2 regions of the Furfurilactobacillus sp. WILCCON 0119 genome follow, and region 1 is predicted to be linked to the other one. Evidence: a T-box and tRNA genes for the amino acid it is inferred to sense, from the RefSeq annotation. Region 1 holds a T-box; the other holds one or more tRNA genes.

Region 1 (3,420 bases):
GCACAACGTCTTCTGGGTGGCCCTGGGGTTAGTCGTTGTGGCATTACTCGCAAACATTATTTTTGATCGCCCAAAAGCAACGGTCGCTGATCCAAAATAAGTTAAAAAAATCCGGCTATCAGGACGCATTGATTGTCCTGGCAACCGGATTTTTAGTGGTTATCGTTTTTCAATGGCGAGCAAATAAGGGGGCTGATGCTGCTGGTTAATAAAGCCGTAGTGAAGCACCTGAAACTGCCTTTGTGGTAGGTGGCGGACAAAGTCGGTGACAAGATCGGCCTCCGTTTGCCCACCAGGATGGCCAGTGTAAACCACAATGGTAATGAGGCCACCACGGCGTAAATGATCACAACAGGTTTGAAGGGCCGCGATGGTCGTTTGCCCGCGTGTAATCAAACTATGATCCCCACCCGGAAGGTAACCGAGGTTAAACATGGCCGCACTGATTATTGTGTTGTCATTAATGTGGTCAACCAGATGTTCATGACCATCGTGAATGAGCGCCACCTGGGGCCGCAATCCGGTTAAAGTTAGCATGGTTGCCGTTTCATCCAGCGCGGCTTGCTGAATGTCAAAGGCCAGGACGTGGCCTGTTTTGCCAACCCGTGCTGCTAAGAAGCGGGTATCATTTCCCTGGCCCACCGTGGCGTCAACAACGGTATCACCCAGTTGAATTGTGGGTTCTAAAAGCTGATGACTAAACGAAAGCGCGTTATTAAGTGGCATGAGCAAATCTCCTTACCAAATTTTGATTGCAGGAACCGTTGTTGTTTTAAAGAATGCGTAACGAACGCAGAACAATTCGCAGAGTGCAAGACCCACGCCGGCTGCAACATCACTTGGATAATGGACACCAAGGTAAATCCGACTGAGACACACACCGATAATGGCAAGAATCAACAGGGTGTCGAAGACAAGGCGAAGGGCGAGGCGATCCACATACAGGTTGCACAGGAGAATGAGGGACCCGTACATGAGCGTCACGTTCATGGCGTGACCACTGGGGAAACTATAGCCAGACGCACTGACAAGATGAAACAGCGTTGGCCGGGGCCGCTCGACAAGTTGTTTGGCAATTTGATTGATAATGAGGGCGCCGACCCCCACGTTGACCAAAAAGAACGCCCCACCAAGCCGCTTTTTCCGCCACCATAATCCGGCAAAGAAGACGAGCATCACGAATAAGGTAATGTGCGGATTGCCCAAGCGGGTAACGCTTTGAAAGAACCATGTCCGTTCTGGGGTTACGGGTTGGCGGATGAGGTGCGTTAATTGATGATCGAATTCGGCAAGCCAGTGGGCATCTGTGAGGACGCCGCTCAGTAACAAAATGAAAATGACGGCACCACCACCAGCAAACGCCCAGCGCCAGCGTTGCCATTGGGAACGAGAAAATATTAAGATAATTATGACCCCCAGTTTTATCTCTTAGTATAGCATGATGTTTTCTGGCCTGACTTGCCAAGCCTCCGCGAATTTGCTATGCTATGAACAATAATTTTAACAGGTTAACAGTGACGGATCAGTAGTGAACGACCAGACCTTAAGCGAGCTGACGGGGGTGCGAGTCAGTGGTTTGATGTTTACGAACTCGCCGGGATTCACTGAGCGATTGAACCCGCGTTAAGCGGTGTGTAGACCACTTCGTTTGTCAGCGTTAATGACTAAAGTGTTCACCAGCAATGGTGAAAAGATAGGTGGCACCGCGGAGAGATTCGCCCTATTGGTTGTGATGAGACAACCAGTAGGGCTTTTTTTGTCCAGTTTGACCTGTATGAAATGTCATGAAGGAGGCACAATATGCCGTACGATCATAATGAGATTGAAAAAAAGTGGCAAAAATTTTGGGATAAGGATAAGACCTTTAAAACACCTGATTTTGCCGATAAACCAAAGTATTACGCGTTAGATATGTTCCCTTACCCATCTGGTCAGGGGTTACACGTTGGTCATCCGGAAGGGTACACAGCAACGGATGCAATGAGCCGGTTGAAGCGGATGCAAGGGTTTAACGTGCTCCACCCAATGGGCTGGGATGCCTTTGGTTTGCCCGCAGAACAGTACGCACTAAAGACGGGGCACAACCCCAAGGGCTTTACGGATCAAAACGTTGATGTTTTTCGGCGTCAGGTGAAATCATTAGGGTTCTCATACGACTGGGATCGGGAAATTAACACGACAGACCCGGCCTACTACAAGTGGACGCAATGGATTTTTGAACAGCTGTACAAACGTGGTTTAGCTTACGAAGACGAAATTATGGTCAATTGGGCCCCTGACTTCATGGGTGGAACGGTTGTCGCTAACGAAGAGGTCGTGGACGGCAAGACCGAACGTGGTGGCTACCCCGTATACCGGGTCCCAATGCGGCAGTGGGTGCTAAAAATCACGGCTTACGCTGACCGGTTAATTGATGACTTGGAAGACCTTGATTGGCCTGAAAGTATCAAAGAACAACAACGTAACTGGATCGGCCGTTCCGAAGGGGCCAGTGTTTTCTTTGACGTTGATGGCGCCGATGAAACAAAGATCGAGGTGTTTACGACGCGCGCCGACACGCTTTTTGGGGTCTCATACCTTGTTTTAGCACCTGAACACCCATTGGTCGACCAAATTACAACGCCGGAACAAAAAGCGGCTGTGCTGGCCTACCACAAAGAAATCGAATCTAAATCTGACCTTGAACGGACAGACTTAAATAAGGATAAAACTGGTGTGTTCACCGGTGCTTACGGAATCAACCCAATCAACGGTGAACGGTTACCAATTTGGATCGCCGACTATGTGTTGGCGTCTTACGGAACGGGTGCTGTAATGGCAGTCCCAGCGCATGATCCTCGTGATTACGAGTTTGCAATGAAGTTTAACCTGCCGTTGAAGGAAGTTATTGAAGGCGGCGACCTAAGCCAGGAAGTTTACACAGGCGATGGGAAGCACATCAATTCTGGCTTTTTGGACGGCATGGATAAAGCAACGGCCATTAAGGCAGCCATCGAATGGATCACTGAACATCACGTTGGGGCCAAGAAGGTGAACTACCGGCTTCGGGACTGGATTTTCAGTCGCCAACGTTACTGGGGTGAACCAATTCCCGTTATCCACTGGGATGACGGCGAAACAACGTTGGTTCCCGAAAATGAATTGCCATTGACGTTACCTGACACCGATCAATTGGAACCTTCCGGCACGGGTGAAAGTCCACTGGCAAACATTGACGACTGGGTGAACGTTACTGATGAAAACGGGCGTCACGGAAAACGGGATACCAACACCATGCCACAATGGGCTGGCTCATCATGGTACTTCTTGCGCTACATTGATCCACATAACGATCAAGCGTTGGCAGATCCAGAAAAACTCAAGTATTGGTTGCCGGTTGACCTCTACATTGGTGGGGCTGAACACGCGGTGCTTCACTTG
Region 2 (3,420 bases), on a different contig from region 1:
TATGCGCCGGCACCAGTGAGTGCACCAGCTAAGCGCCGGCCACCGCATGAGTATGATTATGTGTGTCGTGATTGTGGGCGCCATTTTCACCGACGCCGGCGGGTCAACACGGCCCGGTATGTTTGCGGGGTCTGTGGTGGGCACTTACGGTTGGTGACGGAAAGTGGTGGCGCTAAACCGGGGGGTAGTCATTAGAAATCTGGGGAAAGAGTGTTAAAGTAGTGCGTAAGATGATAAAACGTCAAGACGGGAGTAAATAGGGGATGGAACGAGTTTATCGATGGTTTAAGCAGGAGGATGTTCAGGTTTACCTAACATTGGCGGGCCTCATTGTGGTGCTCTTTTGTCTTCGCCAGTTTCTGTCGATCATTTTACTGATTACGATTTTTTCGTACTTGGCGGTGGTTGCGACCACCCATCTGCGCCGGTGGCTTCCGGTCGGACAGATTCTGGCAACGTTGATCGTGTACGTGGTGGTATTAGGCCTCCTAACGGCAGCCATTTCGTATGCTGCACCGTCACTTGCGAAGCAATTTAGCGGCATTCCCAGCATGATTAGTAAGGCAATTGAAAATCATCCGGTGTGGGACAAGCAACTGGATCAATGGGTCAACACGGCGTTTAATAGTAGTGAGTTAATGAAGCACGGACAAACGGCGTTGATGACGGGGCTGAAGGGCCTGGAAACCGTCGGAACGGCCTTTTCTCATGTTGGGATCGCCATGTTTCTCAGTTTGATTTTCACGGCGTCTTATGGGCGAATGAGTCGCTTTGGCCGAGGCTTCTTACACAGCCGGTTTAAACGGTTATTTACGATTGTCTATTACCTTGCCCATAAGTTTGTCCTCATTTTGGGCACAGTCGTGGAAACGCAACTGATCATTTGTACCATCAACACCGTGTTAATGGCGATCGGCTTGTTTATTCTGCAAATGCCGAGCTTAATGGTCTTATCAGTCATCGTGTTTATTCTTGGGCTGATTCCCGTGGCCGGCGTTTTGATCTCCATGATTCCACTAACACTGATTGCGTTTGCAAGTGGAGGTCTTTGGAAGGCCGTTGAGGTCATCATTTTAGTGGTTGTGATCCACTTCTTTGAATCGTACTTCCTGCACCCCCGGTTAATGGCAACCGCAACGGATCTGCCAATTTTTGTGACATTCATGACGTTAATTATCAGTGAACAATTATTTGGAACCTGGGGCCTGATTGTTGGCTTACCGATTGTGGCCTTCTTCTTAGATATCGTGGGGGTTCACCCACAGCCCAATGACGGACCAGTTCTCCAGCAGTTGCAAAACGATGTTGGCGATTAAATTAATGAGGGAAAAATCAAAAGGATGATTGCCAAAGGTTTAATTATTTGGTACTATTATTCTTGTTGATGCGGCCATGGCGGAATTGGCAGACGCGCAAGATTAAGGATCTTGTGATCTTTTTGATCATCCGAGTTCAAGTCTCGGTGGCCGCATAATGAAGACATTCGGCGATTGCTGAATGTCTTTTTTAGTGGATTAACCATTATTTTAGTCTAAGAAAATTTTAAAATATTTGTGAAAAAGTAATTATTTTAAGTTTTTTAAGCTACCGACGAATGACATGGTTTACAATCAGTAAATAGCAATCTTATCAGACTATTTTGGGGAGAGCATTCATGAATAACGAACCGAATCAAGAACAGACATCATCACGGGCACAACGCCGTCAGGGCGGGAAACAGCCACGCCGTTTCCATCCGTGGCGATGGTTTTGGGGCATCATTGTTGTGCTCTTATTGGTCATCGTTGGGTTTGGTGCCGTTGCGTACCATAACATTAATTCAGCGGCAAACAAGGCCTACAAATCTGCGGGAATTACGAAACAGCGGGACACAAAGGATCTCTTAAACAACAAAAAACCGATTTCCATCATGTTCTTAGGAACGGATACTGGAGCCCTTGGCCGTGATTACAAGGGGCGGACGGATACCATCATGATTGCCACAATTAACCCATCGACCAAAAAGATGACGTTAGTGAGCTTACCCCGTGATACGATGACGGATATTGCTGGTTATCCCCAGTATTCACCAGCAAAGATCAATGCGGCCTACACGTATGGTGGTGTTGGGACAACCATTAAAACGGTCCAAAACTTGTTAAACGTGCCAATTGATTACTACGCGTTGTTAAACATGGGTGGATTAAAGAAAGCCATCGATGAAGTTGGTGGGGTAACGGTAACGTCACCACTAACATTTAGCTACGAAGGCTCAAGCTTTACAAAGGGGCAGTCCTACCATATGGACGGGACAACGGCCCTCCGCTTCTCACGGATGCGTTACGATGATCCTCAAGGGGATTATGGCCGTCAAAGTCGACAACGGTTGGTGGTTCAAGCATTATTTAAGAAATCAATTGACGTGAAGACGGTGTTGAATTCATCGTTCTTAGAATCAATTTCTGGTGAATCACAAACGGACTTGACGAGCTCAGACCTTGTCAAACTGGCCCAAAATTACCGGTCAGCAACAAAAGATATGACAACAGACCACATGCAGGGAACTGGTCAGATGATTGACGGTCAATCGTTTGAAGTGGTCAGTCATTCAGAAAAACAACGGGTTACAAACGAACTGCGGAAGAGTTTGGACTTATCTGCTAAAACGGATGACTAACCTTGTTCATTATCAGAAAAAAACAAAGCGTGTTGATGCCAGTGTCATGGCAATCAACACGCTTTTTTTGCGCGAAAAATGATAATAAAGTTGCTAAAATGTGATAAAAAGATTAAATTACAATGTGAATACTTGTGGTGGAAAACTAGAAACGCGGGGTTACCTTGAGGGGGACATGATGGATCACATTCTAAGTGTTGAGCACCTGGCAAAGAGCTATCGCAGTCATGGCCAGACCTTTGCCGCACTGACGGACGTTTCATTTCAGATCGGTGCTGGGGAAGTTGTGGCCTTACTGGGGCCAAACGGGGCGGGGAAGACGACAACGGTCAGCATTATTGGCGGCTATCTTTTGCCAACGACAGGAACAATTATTTTTGATGGGCAGCAGTTGACCAAGCGAACACGCCGCCCCAACATTGGCGTGTCGTTTGGTGGCGAACTGGGCTTCTACGGCCGGGCAACTGCCCGACAAAATTTACGGTTGTTTGCGGATTTGGCGAAGGTCTCACACCGTGCCCAAAAAGAAGAAATTGCGCGTGTCTTAGACATTGTTAAGCTGAGTGATGTGGCCGATAAGCGGGTGCAATCCTTTTCGAAGGGGATGACCCAGCGGTTGCACATTGCCCGGGCACTACTGGGAGACCCAAAGTTATTGTTGCTGGATGAGCCGACTAGTGGGCTTGATGTTGAGATCGCTGCTAGAATTCGGGCCACGGTTGCGGACTTGGTTAACGCGGGGACGAGTGTCCTGTTAACAAGTC

Evidence for each region. The T-box of region 1 lies ahead of leuS (leucine--tRNA ligase). A T-box ahead of a tRNA ligase gene usually reads a tRNA of that ligase, here a tRNA-Leu.
Region 2: it encodes a tRNA-Leu, which carries the amino acid that the T-box ahead of leuS (leucine--tRNA ligase) is inferred to sense. The anticodon was not compared.

Annotation. Positions count from the first base shown of each region.
Region 1 is NZ_JBPCCV010000001.1:68,747-72,166, forward strand. It holds gene ACRYI5_RS00400 (MDR family MFS transporter) at 1-100, shown strand, start outside; gene ACRYI5_RS00405 (class I SAM-dependent methyltransferase) at 160-726, opposite strand; gene ACRYI5_RS00410 (phosphatase PAP2 family protein) at 739-1,329, opposite strand; T-box leader at 1,509-1,726, shown strand; gene leuS (leucine--tRNA ligase) at 1,801-3,420, shown strand, end outside.
Region 2 is NZ_JBPCCV010000006.1:171,885-175,304, reverse strand. It holds gene ACRYI5_RS10605 (SprT family protein) at 1-195, shown strand, start outside; gene ACRYI5_RS10600 (AI-2E family transporter) at 264-1,316, shown strand; tRNA gene ACRYI5_RS10595 (tRNA-Leu) at 1,387-1,471, shown strand; gene ACRYI5_RS10590 (LCP family protein) at 1,655-2,656, shown strand; gene ACRYI5_RS10585 (ABC transporter ATP-binding protein) at 2,832-3,420, shown strand, end outside.